One region of the Streptomyces sp. MMCC 100 genome, then DNA from elsewhere that is predicted to be linked to it. Evidence: riboswitches for the same ligand, from Rfam matches in the RefSeq annotation. Region 1 holds a riboswitch; the other holds the start of a gene.
The links. A riboswitch is a leader RNA that binds a small molecule or an ion and turns the genes downstream of it on or off. The one in region 1 is predicted to bind S-adenosylmethionine.
Positions count from the first base shown of each region.

Region 2: it holds a riboswitch for S-adenosylmethionine, as region 1 does, so the genes downstream of both, thrC (threonine synthase) here and ABS735_RS06935 (aminotransferase class V-fold PLP-dependent enzyme) in region 1, are expected to answer to the same signal.

Region 1 covers NZ_JBGORK020000001.1:1,504,719-1,512,045, forward strand. The annotation lists gene qcrC (cytochrome bc1 complex diheme cytochrome c subunit) at 1-350, shown strand, start outside; gene qcrA (cytochrome bc1 complex Rieske iron-sulfur subunit) at 347-1,405, shown strand; gene qcrB (cytochrome bc1 complex cytochrome b subunit) at 1,402-3,039, shown strand; gene trpD (anthranilate phosphoribosyltransferase) at 3,182-4,246, shown strand; SAM riboswitch class IV at 4,353-4,469, shown strand; gene ABS735_RS06935 (aminotransferase class V-fold PLP-dependent enzyme) at 4,618-5,982, shown strand; gene ABS735_RS06940 (glycerate kinase) at 5,925-7,148, opposite strand; gene ABS735_RS06945 (SLC13 family permease) at 7,169-7,327, opposite strand, start outside.
Region 2 covers NZ_JBGORK020000001.1:7,643,585-7,650,911, forward strand. The annotation lists gene groL (chaperonin GroEL) at 85-1,710, opposite strand; gene ABS735_RS35445 (cold-shock protein) at 2,037-2,240, opposite strand; gene ABS735_RS35450 (MoaD/ThiS family protein) at 2,648-2,923, opposite strand; gene thrC (threonine synthase) at 2,920-4,239, opposite strand; SAM riboswitch class I at 4,257-4,405, opposite strand; gene ABS735_RS35460 (glucosyl-3-phosphoglycerate synthase) at 4,547-5,491, shown strand; gene ABS735_RS35465 (hypothetical protein) at 5,518-6,258, opposite strand; gene ABS735_RS35470 (alpha,alpha-trehalose-phosphate synthase (UDP-forming)) at 6,405-7,327, shown strand, end outside.

The DNA.
Region 1 (7,327 bases):
ACTGCGCGCAGTGCCACAACTTCACCGGCAAGGGCGGCGCCCTGACGCACGGCAAGTACGCGCCGAGCCTCGAGGGTGTCGACCCGAAGCACATCTACGAGGCCATGCAGACCGGCCCGCAGAACATGCCCTCCTTCCCCGACACCACGCTGTCGGAGCAGAACAAGAAGGACATCATCGCCTACCTGGACGCGGTCAACGGTGACGAGACCGTGGACCCGGGCGGTCTTTCGCTCGGCGGCCTCGGCCCCGTCAGCGAGGGCCTGTTCGGCTGGATCTTCGGCCTCGGTGCCTGCATCGCCGTCGCCGTGTGGGTCGCCGCTCGGACCGCAAAGGCCAAGAAGTCATGAGTAGCCAAGACATTCCAGAAGAGAACCTGCCGGCTGAGCAGGGCCGCACGCACGGCGTGCCGAAGCCCGCGGACGACAAGAACCCGTTCGCGGACCCGGGGCTGCCGCCCCACGAGCACCGGATCCAGGACGTCGACGAACGGGCCGCCAAGCGGTCCGAGCGCACGGTCGCCCTGCTGTTCACGGTGTCGATGCTGGCCACCATCGGCTTCATCGCCTCGTTCGTCGCGATCCCGCACGACAAGTCGATCTTCGTCTTCCCGCTCGGGCACATCAACGCGATGAACTTCGCGCTGGGCCTGACGCTGGGCGTGGCGCTGTTCACCATCGGCGCGGGCGCCGTCCACTGGGCGCGCACCCTGATGTCCGACGAGGAGGTCGCCGACGAGCGCCACCCGATCGAGGCCGACCCCGAGACCCGTGCGAAGGTCCACGCGGACTTCAAGCAGGGCGCCAAGGAGTCGGTCATCGGCCGGCGCAAGCTGATCCGCAACACGATGCTGGGCGCGCTCACGCTGGTGCCGCTCTCCGGCGTCGTCCTGCTGCGCGACCTCGGCCCGCTGCCCGGGACGAAGCTCCGCCACACGCTGTGGTCCAAGGGCAAGCTGCTCGTCAACATGAACACGAACGAGCCGATGCGTCCGTCGGACATCGGGGTCGGTTCCCTCACCTTCGCCAAGCCCGAGGGCCTGGAGGAGGACGACCACGACTTCCAGAACGAGATCGCCAAGGCGGCCCTGATGATCATCCGGCTGGAGCCGGACTCCATCAAGGACAAGCGCGAGCTCGAGTGGTCGCACGAGGGCATCGTGGCGTACTCGAAGATCTGCACCCACGTCGGTTGCCCGATCTCGCTGTACGAGCAGCAGACGCACCACGCGCTCTGCCCCTGCCACCAGTCCACCTTCGACCTTGCCGACGGCGCCCGGGTCATCTTCGGTCCCGCCGGTCACCCGCTGCCGCAGCTGCGCATCGGTGTGAACGACGAGGGGTATCTCGAGGCGCTCAGCGACTTCGAGGAGCCCGTCGGTCCTGCATTCTGGGAGCGCGGATGAGTACTGCAGCCAACGACGGACCCCGCTCTCGCGGGAAGGCACCGGCCGGCGAACGCGTCGCCGACTGGGCCGACGGCCGGCTGGGGATCTACTCCCTGGCCAAGGCCAACATGCGCAAGATCTTCCCCGACCACTGGTCGTTCATGCTGGGTGAGGTCTGCCTCTACAGCTTCATCATCATCATCCTCACGGGTGTGTACCTGACGCTGTTCTTCCACCCGTCGATGAACGAGGTCACGTACCACGGCTCGTACGTCCCCATGCAGGGACAGCTGATGAGTGAGGCGTACAAGTCGACGCTCGACATCAGCTTCGACGTGCGTGGCGGTCTGCTGATCCGGCAGATCCACCACTGGGCGGCGATCATCTTCCTCGCCGGCATGTTCGTGCACATGATGCGCGTCTTCTTCACCGGCGCGTTCCGCAAGCCGCGTGAGATCAACTGGCTGTTCGGCTTCCTGCTGTTCGTCCTCGGCATGTTCACCGGTTTCACCGGCTACTCGCTCCCGGACGACCTGCTCTCCGGCACCGGTGTCCGCTTCACCCAGGGCGCGATCCTGTCCGTGCCGATCGTCGGCACGTACATCTCGATGTTCCTCTTCGGCGGGGAGTTCCCCGGGACCGACTTCGTCGCCCGGTTCTACTCGATCCACATCCTGCTGCTGCCGGGCATCATGCTCGGGCTCGTGGTCGGCCACCTGATCCTGGTCTTCTACCACAAGCACACGCAGTTCGCGGGTCCCGGCAAGACGAACAAGAACGTGGTCGGCATGCCGCTGCTGCCGGTGTACATGGCGAAGGCGGGAGGCTTCTTCTTCCTGGTCTTCGGTGTCATCGCGGCGATCGCCGGCATCGTGTCGGTGAACCCGATCTGGGCCATCGGCCCCTACCGTCCGGACCAGGTGTCGACCGGCGCCCAGCCCGACTGGTACATGGGCTTCGCCGAGGGTCTGGTCCGCGCCATGCCGGGCTGGGAGATCAACTTCTGGGGTCACACACTGGTCCTCGGTGTGTTCGTCCCCCTGGTGGTCTTCGGAATCTTCCTCGCGCTCATCGCCCTCTACCCGTTCATCGAGTCGTGGGTGACCGGGGACAAGCGCGAGCACCACATCCTGGACCGGCCGCGCAACGCCCCGACACGTACGGCCTTCGGTGTCGCGTGGGTCACCGCGTACATGATCATGCTGATCGGTGGTGGCAACGACATCGTCGCGACCCACTTCCACCTGTCGATCAACGCGGTCACCTGGTTCGTGCGGATCGGGTTCTTCCTCGGGCCGGTCATCGCGTTCGTCGTCACCAAGCGGATCTGCCTCGGCCTCCAGCGCCGGGACAAGGACAAGGTGCTGCACGGCCGCGAGTCGGGCATCATCAAGCGCCTGCCGCACGGTGAGTTCATCGAGGTCCACGAGCCGCTCAGCCAGGAGCAGCTGCACACGCTCACGGCGCACGAGCAGTACAAGCCGGCCGAGATCGGCCCCGCGGTCGACGAGAACGGTGTCGAGCGCAAGGTGAAGAGCACCGAGAAGCTCCGCGCCAAGCTCAGCGAGGCCTACTACGGCGAGGAGTCGCAGATTCCGAAGCCGACCGTCGAGGAGTACAAGGAGATCACGAGCGGCCACGGCCACCACTGACCCTCCAGCGTCGCCACACCACGGTCGAAGGGCCCCGTCCGTTCCGCGGACGGGGCCCTTCGACCGTGTCCGGGCTGGATAGGGTGGAAGCGCGATCCCCTGTCCACGACTTTGCACGACACACACGATTCAGGAGCGGCTCATGAGCGCTGTGACCCCCGCTGGAGGCGACACCGCGGCGGGCCGCTCCTGGCCCGCCCTGCTGAACGGACTGCTGGACGGCCGTGACCTGTCTGCGGACGAGACCGCCTGGGCGCTGGACGTGATCATGCGCGGCGAGGCGACCGACGCGCAGATCGCCGCTTTCGCGGTGGGGCTGCGGTACAAGGGCGAGACGGTCGAGGAGATCTCCGGGCTCGTCCGCACCATGTACGAGCACGCCAACGTGATCGAGGTGCCGGGGGAGACCGTCGACATCGTCGGCACCGGTGGCGACGGCGCCAAGACGGTCAACATCTCCACCATGTCCGCGATCGTCGTGGCCGGCACGGGCGCGAAGGTCGTCAAGCACGGCAACCGGGCCGCCTCCTCCGCCTCCGGGGCCTCCGACGTCCTGGAGAAGCTCGGGGTCAACCTGGAGCTGACGCCGAAGCGGGTGGCCGAGGTCGCCGAGGAGGCCGGCATCACCTTCTGCTTCGCGGTGAAGTTCCACCCGGCCCTGCGCCATGTGGCGGCGGCACGCGGCCAACTCGGCATCCGCACGGTGTTCAACTTCCTGGGTCCGCTGACCAACCCCGCCCGGGTGAAGGCCCAGGCCATCGGGGTCGCCCATGCCCGGATGGCACCGATCATCGCCGGCGTCTTCGCCGAGCGCGGCCACTCCTCCCTGGTCTTCCGCGGCGACGACGGCCTCGACGAGCTGACCACGACCGCCACGTCCCGGGTCTGGGTCGTGCGGGACGGCCGGGTGACCGAGGAGACCTTCGACCCCCGCGACGTCGGGCTCGAGCTCGTGCCGGTCGAGGCACTGCGCGGCGCCGACGCCTCCTACAACGCCGACGTCGCCCGTCGCCTGCTGGCCGGCGAGTCGGGCCCCGTGCGGGACGCGGTGCTGCTGAACTCGGCGGCGGCCCTCGTGGCCCTGGAGCCGGGCGCGGGACCGCTGGCCGAACAGATCCGGGCCGGGATGGACCGGGCCGCGGAGTCGATCGACTCCGGCGCGGCCAGGCGCGTCCTGGAGCGCTGGGTGGCGGCGACCCACGCGTAGGGTCCGTCCGGCGGATCATGCCGCAGACGCCTTCTCGTGTGACGTGCGTCCCGCGATCCGGACTCGGGTTGCGGGGCGCCGATCACTTCCCCTAGGTTTTTCGTCAGGTCATGAGTGACAGTCATGAGGCCCCGGCCGACTGTCCGGCAACCCTCCGTCCGTGGCGGGGTGCCCCGGGTGAAGACCAGGTCGTGGACAGCAAGGTCCACGGCAAGCGCGGACCCCTCGCGAAACCAGGGGTCCTGGGTCGTCCGAGGGAGTCTCCCGTGAATCAGCGAATGCGATAGGGCCGCAGAGCCCCGCCTCCGCACACCCCTTTTTCTTCTCTTTCACAGCGCCCTTCCCCGCGCTGGTCCTCACGGGAGTCCGCCATGTCCGTACCCACCGCTGTCGCCACCCCGCTGCCCGTCCTCGGCCGCGACGTCACCGTCCCGCTCGTCACCGGTGGGGAGGTCACGTACGCCGCGCTCGACTACGCCGCCAGCGCGCCCGCGCTGCAGCGGGTGTGGGACGACGTGGCCGCCTACGCCCCGTACTACGGGAGCGTCCACCGCGGCGCCGGGTACCTGTCGCAGCTGTCGACCGACCTGTTCGAGAGCGCCCGCGGGACCGTCGCCGAGTTCCTCGGCTGCCGGGACGACGACCAGGTCGTCTTCACCCGGTCCACCACCGACTCCCTCAACCTGCTCGCCGCCGCGCTGCCCGCCGGGAGCCGGGTCTTCGTCTTCGAGACCGAGCACCACGCCTCGCTGCTGCCCTGGCGAGAGGCCGACGTGACGTACCTGGACGCCCCGCGCACCTCCGCGCAGGCCGTCGAGACCCTGGAGCGGGCCCTGGCCGCCCGTGAGCCGTACGGGCCCGCCCTGGTCTGCGTCACCGGCGCCTCCAACGTCACCGGCGAGCTGTGGCCGGTGCGCGAACTGGCCGCCGCCGCGCACGCGCACGGCGCCCGGATCGTGCTGGACGCCGCCCAGCTCGCCCCGCACCACCCGGTCTCGGTGGCCGGCCTGGACGTGGACTGGGTCGCCTTCTCCGGGCACAAGCTCTACGCCCCCTTCGGCTCCGGTGTGCTGGCCGGGCGGGCCGACTGGCTGCGGGAGGCCGAGCCGTACCTCGCCGGCGGCGGCGCCAGCCGCAGGGTGAGCCGGCGCGCCGACGGCGGGGTGGACGTCCAGTGGCACGACAGCGCCGCCCGGCACGAGGCCGGGTCGCCCAACGTCATCGGTGCCTACGCCGTCGCGTCCGCCTGCAAGGCGCTCGCGGAGGCCGGGTTCGACACACTGGTCGCCCGCGAGGAGTACCTGATCCGGAAGGTGCGGGAGGGCCTCGCCGGGGTGCCCGAGGTGCGGATCCTCTCCCTCTTCGGCGACGACGCGCCGCGCGTCGGGGTGCTCTCCTTCGTCGTGGAGGGCTGGAACAGCTCGCACTTCGCCGCGGCCCTCTCCGCCGAGTACGGCATCGGCGTGCGCGACGGCCTCTTCTGCGCCCACCCGCTGCTGCGCACCCTGCTCGGCAGCGACCCGCAGGCGCAGGGCGAGTGCGGCGCCCCCGAGGCGGCACCCGGAGAGAAGTCCCTCAACGCCGTCCGCGTGAGCTTCGGCGCGGGCACCCCGGACGAGCACGTCGAGCGGTTCGTGAACGCCGTCAAGGAGCTGGTGAGCGACGGCGCCCGGTGGAGCTACCGCACCGAGGACGGTCGGTGCGTCCCCGACACCACCTCGGCCGCCGACGCCTGAGCGGTCCGAGCCGCCGGGCCCGGCAACCGCGACCCCAGCAGGATCATCCGCAGCGCGCGTTCCGTGGCGTCCGTGAGGAGCTCGGCGGCGCACAGCAGCGCGTCCGCCAGGGCCATCGGCGCAGGCAGGATGCCGTGGCAGGCGTCCACCCCCGGCACGTCGTGCGCGCCCTCGCCGAGCGTGCCGGCCAGGGCGAGTACGGGACGGCCGTGGAGCTTGGCGCGGCGGGCCACCTCGGCCGGGACCTTGCCGCGCGGCGTCTGGTGGTCCAGGGCGCCCTCCGCGGTGAGGACCAGGTCGGCGCGGGCGAGGCGGGCGTCCAGGTCGAGGTGGTCGAGCAGCACGTCGAAGCGGGGCAGTAGCCGGGCCCCGACCGCCGCGAGCCCCGCGCCGAGACCGCCGGACGCGCCGGTGCCGGGGCCGTGGCGCAGGTCGGTGCCGACGACACCGAGGTCGCGGACGAGGACGCGCGCCCAGTTCTCCAGGCCGGCCGACAACTCGTCCACCTGCGCGGGCGTCGCCCCCTTCTGCGGGCCGAACACCCGGGCCACGCCGCGCTCTCCGCACAGCACGTTGAACGGGTTGCAGGCGACGAGCAGCTCGGTGTCCTCGAGCCGGGCGTCCAGACCGGACGGGTCGATGCGGGCGAGGCGGCTCAGTTCCCGTCCGCCGCAGGGGAGTTCGAAGCCGTCCGCGTCCAGCAGCCGGGCCCCGAGCGCCTGGAGCGCGCCGGCGCCCCCGTCCGACGTACCGGAGTCGCCGCAGCCCACGAGGACGCGCCGCACCCCGGTGCCGAGGGCGGCGCGGATCAGCTCGCCGACGCCGCGGGTCGTCGTGGCGCCCGGGTCGCGCAGGGCGCGCGGGACCAGGGACAGACCCGCGACGGCCGCCATCTCCACCACCGCCGTGTCCCCGGCCCCGAGCAGCGCGAAGTGGGTGCCGACGGGTTCGCCGACCGGGCCGGTGGCGGCCAGCGCGACCAGTCGCCCGCCGGTCGCCGAGGCCAGCGCGACGGCCGTGCCCTCGCCGCCGTCAACCAGCGGGACGCGGTCGATCTCGGCATCCGGCAGGACCCGGCGGACGCCCGCCGCGATGGCGTCGGCGGCGGCCTGGGCGGACAGGGACTCCTTGAAGCCGCTGGGGGCCACGACGACACGGTTCAGCACACAGGACATGCGGGACTCCTTCAACGGGTCACGGGTACGCCGAGCAGCGGCCAGACGGCGGCGGCGAAGAACAGCACGAGCGCGGCGGTCAGCGGCGCCAGGACGGCCGACAGCCGCAGCAGGTCGCGCGGGGTGTAGGTGGGGACGCCGGGGACGTCGGAGAAGAGCGTGACCGGCTT
Region 2 (7,327 bases), 6.1 Mb from region 1:
GGGAACGCCCGAGGGCGGCACCCCCTTCTCGGGGAGTGCCGCCCTCGGTCCGTACTGGACGGTCGATCAACCGGAACCGGTCGATCAGAAGTCCATGTCACCGCCCGGCATGCCGCCCGGGGCGCCCGCCGCAGCGGCCTTCTCCGGCTTGTCGGCGATGACGGCCTCGGTGGTGAGGAACAGCGCGGCGATGGAGGCGGCGTTCTGCAGGGCAGAGCGGGTCACCTTCGCCGGGTCGATGATGCCCTCGGCGATCATGTCGACGTACTCACCGGAGGCGGCGTTCAGGCCGTGGCCGACGGTCAGGTTGCGGACCTTCTCCACGACGACGCCGCCCTCGAGACCACCGTTGACGGCGATCTGCTTCAGCGGGGCCTCCAGGGCGAGCTTCACGGCGTTGGCGCCGGTCGCCTCGTCACCCGACAGCTCCAGCTTCTCGAAGACCTGGGAGGCCTGGAGCAGGGCCACGCCACCACCGGCGACGATGCCCTCCTCGACGGCCGCCTTCGCGTTGCGAACGGCGTCCTCGATGCGGTGCTTGCGCTCCTTGAGCTCGACCTCGGTGGCGGCACCGGCCTTGATGACGGCCACGCCGCCGGCCAGCTTCGCCAGGCGCTCCTGGAGCTTCTCGCGGTCGTAGTCCGAGTCGCTGTTCTCGATCTCGGCGCGGATCTGGTTGACCCGGCCCTGGACCTGGTCGGCCGAGCCGGCGCCGTCCACGATCGTGGTCTCGTCCTTGGTGATGACGACCTTGCGCGCGCTGCCCAGCAGGTCCAGCGTGGCGTTCTCGAGCTTGAGGCCGACCTCCTCGGAGATGACCTCGCCACCCGTGAGGATGGCGATGTCGCCGAGCATGGCCTTGCGGCGGTCGCCGAAGCCCGGGGCCTTGACGGCGACGGACTTGAAGGTGCCGCGGATCTTGTTGACGACCAGGGTCGACAGGGCCTCGCCCTCGACGTCCTCGGCGATGATCAGCAGCGGCTTGCCCGACTGCATGACCTTCTCCAGGAGCGGCAGCAGGTCCTTGACGTTGCCGATCTTGGAGTTGGCGATCAGGATGTACGGGTCGTCGAGCGACGCCTCCATACGCTCCATGTCGGTGGCGAAGTACGCCGAGATGTAGCCCTTGTCGAAGCGCATACCCTCGGTGAGCTCCAGCTCCAGACCGAAGGTCTGGGACTCCTCGACGGTGATGACGCCTTCCTTGCCGACCTTGTCCATGGCCTCGGCGATGAGCTCGCCGATCTGGGTGTCGGCGGCGGAGATGGAGGCCGTGGAGGCGATCTGCTCCTTGGTCTCGACGTCCTTCGCCTGCTCGAGCAGGGCGGCGGAGACGGCCTCGACGGCCTTCTCGATACCGCGCTTCAGGGCCATCGGGTTGGCGCCGGCCGCGACGTTGCGCAGGCCTTCCTTGACCAGGGCCTGGGCGAGAACGGTCGCGGTGGTCGTACCGTCACCGGCGACGTCGTCCGTCTTCTTGGCGACTTCCTTGACCAGCTCGGCGCCGATCTTCTCGTACGGGTCCTCGAGTTCGATCTCCTTGGCGATGGAGACACCATCGTTGGTGATCGTGGGGGCGCCCCACTTCTTCTCGAGGACGACGTTGCGGCCCTTGGGGCCGAGCGTCACCTTGACGGCGTCCGCGAGCTGGTTCATGCCGCGCTCGAGGCCGCGCCGCGCCTCCTCGTCGAACGCGATGATCTTGGCCATGTGAAGTGGTCCCTCCAGGACTGGGGGTGATTCCTTCGGACCGCGCCCGCGCCCGCGACGGACGGCTCGCCGGCCTTGTGGTTCCTTCCCCACCCGGCCTGCGGGCCTCACCGACCCGGTCCTTCGTTGTCACTCTCACCTTCAGAGTGCTAACGCAATGATTAGCACTCGCCCCCATCGAGTGCAAGCGCCTCTCGGGGATCGGGCCCCGCCGTCAGCCACCCGCGAACAAGGGGACGGCGCGTGTCCGGGCAGGCCGAAGGGCCCGTACCCCGGGAGGTACGGGCCCTTCGGATGAAGACCGGGTGCTGCGGTGGCCGCGCGTCTCAGGCGCTGAGGCGAACCATGTCGGCCTGCGGGCCCTTCTGACCCTGCGAGATCTCGAACTCGACCCGCTGGCCTTCTTCGAGGGTGCGGTAGCCGTCCATCTGAATCGCGCTGTAGTGGACGAAAACATCCGCACCACCGTCGACCGCGATGAAGCCGTACCCCTTCTCCGCGTTGAACCACTTGACGGTGCCCTGAGCCATGCCTAACTCCCCTATTACTGGCCCTTGCACAGATCCACACTTCGCGGACCCGGGTCAGACCTCACCCCCTCACGACTGGGGGCGTGCGCCGGAACGCGTCGACCGCGGCTGAATGTATCTGTCCAACTGCCGTCTGCAACAGGTCAATCGGACGAGAAATCTGGACGTACCCGGTCCGGAATGTGGCGAGAATTCGCCTGAATTCGGGTCAAGTCGGGTCATACAAAGGGAACAAAAGCCGCAGAATACGCTCGCACTTTGGCTGCTTCTTGTCGGGCGGGCGGCAGGAATTAACGGTTCCCGTTGTGCCGATCGGGAGCGCGTTCCCCAACTCTACCGCGCTCAATCACATGGAATTGCCCCCTCCGTTTCTCTTACGGAGAGGGCAATCGGCACTACGACGCGTATCAGCCGCCGGCGACCGCGGGGATGATCGAGACGCCCGCGCCGTCCGGCGTCGCCGTCTCCAGGCCCTGCTCGAAGCGGACGTCGTCGTCGTTGACGTAGACGTTGACGAAGCGGCGCAGCTTGCCCTGGTCGTCCAGGACGCGGGCGGCGATGCCGGTGTGGTTCTTCTCCAGGTCGGAGATGACCTCCCCGAGGTTGGCGCCGTCGGCGCTCACCTCGGCCTTGCCACCGGTGTAGGTGCGCAGGATGGTCGGGATACGAACGGTCACGCTCATGCGAGGCCAGCCTCTCGGAAGGAATCCAGGTTCGGGCGGATCGTGGCGGTGAGGCCGGTACCGGCCACCGCGTCGAGGGTCTTGAGGCCGTCGCCGGTGTTGAGGACGACGGTGGTGAGCGACGGGTCAAGCACGCCGTTCTCGATCAGCTTCTTCGTCACGCCGACCGTCACGCCGCCTGCCGTCTCGGCGAAGATGCCCTCCGTGCGGGCGAGCAGCTTGATCGCGTCCACGACCTGCTCGTCGGTCACGTCCTCCACGGCGCCGCCGGTGCGGCGGGCGATGTCGAGGACGTAGGGGCCGTCGGCGGGGTTGCCGATGGCCAGCGACTTGGCGATGGTGTTCGGCTTCTGCGGGCGGACCACGTCGTGACCGGCCTTGTACGCCGTGGAGACCGGCGAGCAGCCCTCGGCCTGCGCGCCGAAGATCTTGTACGGCTTGTCCTCGACCAGGCCGAGCTCGATCAGCTCCTTCAGCCCCTTGTCGATCTTCGTCAGCTGGGAGCCGGACGCGATCGGGACGACGATCTGGTCGGGCAGCCGCCAGCCGAGCTGCTCGCAGATCTCGTAGGCGAGGGTCTTGGAACCCTCGGCGTAGTAGGGGCGCAGGTTGACGTTGACGAAGCCCCAGCCCTCGCCGGCCGGGTCGCCGATCAGCTCGGAGCAGAAGCGGTTCACGTCGTCGTAGTTGCCCTCGATGCCGACCAGCTCACCGCCGTAGACGGCGGCCATGACGACCTTGCCCTGCTCCAGGTCGTGCGGGATGAACACGCAGGAGCGGAAGCCGGCCCGGGCGGCGGCGGCGCCGACGGCACCGGCGAGGTTGCCGGTGGAGGAGCAGGAGAGGGTGGTGAAGCCGAAGGCGCGGGCTGCCTCGATGGCCTGGGCGACGACGCGGTCCTTGAAGGAGTGCGTGGGGTTGCCGGAGTCGTCCTTGACGTAGAGCCCGCCGGTGACGCCGAGTTCACGGGCGAGGTTGTCGGCCTTGACGAGCTTGGTCCAGCCGGGGTTGATGTTCGGCTTGGTCGCGACGTCGGCCGGGACGGGCAGCAGGGGGGCGTAGCGCCAGATGTTCGCGGGGCCCGCTTCGATCCGCTTCCGCAGTTCCTCGGTGTCGTAGCCCGAGAAGTCGTAGGCGATCTCGAGGGGGCCGAAACACTCCTCGCAGGCGAAGACCGGTCCGAGCGGAACCTTGTGACCGCACTCGCGGCAGCTCAGGGCGGCGGCGGGGCCGAGGTCGACGGCGGAACCCGAGGGGTTCGCGGAGGTCGCGGCGTTCGAGGGGTTCGATGTGCTTTCGGCAGTCTGCACAGCCATGGAGGCGAGGCCCTTTCTCCTCATCTTCCTCACGACGCATCTCGCCGTGAGACGGATTTGGCACCTTCCCTAGCCGGGAGCCTCGCCACGTCACGTGTGACAAGAGCCGGCTGGAGGGTTGCCGGGGCTTCATCGGGCCGTATCCCTCTGCCCCTCTGGATGAGCGGTATGTGGTTGTTTTTCGGTTGTGCGCGCGGCGACCCCGGCATGCGGTGGTCCCACGCGTTGTTCAAGACTGTAACCGACGGCCAGGACGGTTGAGATAGTCGTCCGTACCGCGAGATGGATCACAAAGGAGCCACCGGACGTGCTGGAAGAAGTCGAGCGCTGGCTGAACGCACGCTCCTGGTCGGCCGGGGACCGGCCGGTCCAGCACCTGCTGTCCGCCAAGCACGCCACCGGGCAGTCGGTCAGCGTGGTACTCCCCGCCCTGGACGAGGAGGCGACGGTCGGCGACATCGTCACGGTGATCCGGCGGGAGCTGGTGCTCCGGGTTCCGCTGGTCGACGAGGTCGTGGTCGTGGACTCCGGGTCGAGCGACCGTACGGCGGAGGTGGCCGCGGCGGCCGGCGCGCGCGTCGTGCACCGCGACGCGATCCTCCCCCGCATCCCCGCCGTGCCGGGCAAGGGCGAGGTGCTGTGGCGTTCGCTGCTGGTCACCGGCGGGGACATCGTCTGCTTCGTCGACGCCGACCTGCGCGAGTTCTCCGCCGACTTCGTCTCCGGGATCGTGGGCCCGCTGCTCACCGACCCGGACGTGCACCTCGTCAAGGCCATGTACGACCGCCCGCTGGGCTCCGCTCCCGGTCAGGGCGGCCGGGTCACGGAGCTGATGGCCCGCCCGCTGCTCAACATGCACTGGCCGCAGCTGGCCGGTTTCGTCCAGCCGCTGGGCGGCGAGTACGCGGCCCGCCGCTCCCTGCTGGAACGGCTCCCCTTCCCGGTCGGCTACGGCGTCGAACTGGGCATGCTGGTCGACGCCCTGCACCTGGTGGGCCTGGACGCGCTGGCGCAGGTGGACGTCGGGGTCCGCGTCCACCGCCACCAGGACGGGCGGGCGCTGGGCCGGATGGCCGCCGCGATCTACCGCACCGCCCAGCTGCGGCTGGCCCGCGGCCACCTGGTCCGGCCGGCCCTCACCCAGTTCGAGCGGGGCGTCGACGGGTTCGAGCCGCGCACCTACGCCGTGGACACCGAGGAACGGCCCCCGATGACGGAGATCGCGGAGTACGCGGCCCGGAGGGTGGCCTAGGGGCGGCCCAGGGCAGCCCAGGGGTGTCAGCCGGGGACGCCGTCCGACCAGCGCCACCTGCCGCCGGAGTCCTGCTCGCAGGTCAGGTACTCGCCGCCGCGGCCGTGGGTGCTCAGGCCGTGGTGCTTGTCGGCGCAGAACTGGCCGTCGGCGTAGCAGTTGCCGGCCGGGCTCATCAGCTCGCAGCCGCCCGTGCCGCCACCCCCGGTGCCACCGCCGCCGGTGCCGCCGGTGCCGCCACCGCTGGTTCCGCCCGTGCCGCCGTCCCGCGTCTTCGACGGCGCGGGGGTCGGCTTCGGCGTGTGCAGCAGGCGCCCGGCGCAGTCGCGGCCGTCGCGCGGGACGGTGAACGTCACGGCGCCGGACCCGCCGCTCTGCTCGCAGACCTTCTCGCCGCTGCCCCATGAGGAGGCCTGCCGCCCGGTGCCCTGGAGGCGGACGGTGTAGCCGACGTGCGCCTTCTTGGCGGCGCTGACGGCCGCCCCGATGCTGCCGCCGGTGAGGTCCGGCAGGGTGACGGGGGTCGGAGTCGGGGTGGGCGTGGGCGTGGGCGTCGGGGTCTCGGTGCTGGGGGACGCCTCGGGGGTGGGGCTGCTGCTCGGCGTGGCCGTGTCGGTGGCGGAGGCGGTGGCCGTCGCGGGTGCCTCGTCCGCCTTCGTGCTCGCGTCACCGTCGCCGCAGCCGGCCAGGGCCAGCGCGGAGGCCGCGATCAGTGCCGCCGTGCCCGCGAGTCTGCTCGTGCGCCGGTTGCGTGTGCGTATGGGCATGAAGCGCCCACCCCCCAGAAAGTTGAAATGTGCACCGCACATCCTCGACCCGTTCACAGTTCCTGCACAAGACGCGTGACCGAATCGCCGCCGAGGTGACACCGGGGGACGTTTGAGGTTCGAGGGGCCGGGCTAGGTTGAGGCGTATGGCTTCAAGCTTCGGTGCTGCTCAGGTGCTGGTCGCCTCCAATCGGGGGCCGGTCTCGTACGAGGTGCGGGAGGACGGGTCGCTGCACGCCAAACGGGGCGGTGGCGGGCTGGTCTCGGGACTGTCGGCCATCGGGCCCGACGCGGACGCGCTGTGGGTGTGCTCGGCGCTCGGCGACGGCGACCGCGAGGCGGTGCGGCGCGGGGCCGGCGAGGACGGCGTACGGATGCTGGACGTACCGGCCGACGTGCACGCGGACGCGTACAACGGGATCGCCAACTCGGTGCTGTGGTTCGTGCACCACATGCTCTACCAGACGCCCCTGGAACCGGTCTTCGACGCGGAGTTCCGGCGGCAGTGGGCCTCCTACGAGGCGTACAACCGGGCCTTCGCCGAGGCGCTGGCCGAGGAGGCGGCCGAGGGCGCGGTCGCGATCGTGCAGGACTACCACCTGACGCTGGTGCCGGGGATGCTGCGCGAGCTGCGTCCGGACCTCAGGATCGGCCACTTCTCGCACACGCCGTGGGCCCCGGTCGACTACTTCCGGCTGCTGCCGGACGACATCGCCGAGCAGGTGCTGCGCGGGATGCTGGGCGCCGACCGGCTCGGGTTCCTCACCCGGCGCTGGGCCGACGCGTTCACCGCCTGCTGCGACGCCGTGGTGGGCGGGCTCGGCGGCACGGAGATCGGCGTGCACGGGCTCGGCGCCGACGGGGACTTCCTGCGGAAGCGGTCGCACGAGACCGACGTCGAGGAGCGGATGGCGGCGCTGCGGGAGGAGATCGGCACGGCGCCGGAGGGCGGCGCGCGCCGCACCGTCGTGCGGGTGGACCGGACCGAGCTGTCCAAGAACATCGTGCGCGGGCTGCTGGCGTACCGCGAGCTGCTGGCGGGGCGGCCCGAGTGGCGCGAGCGGGTCGT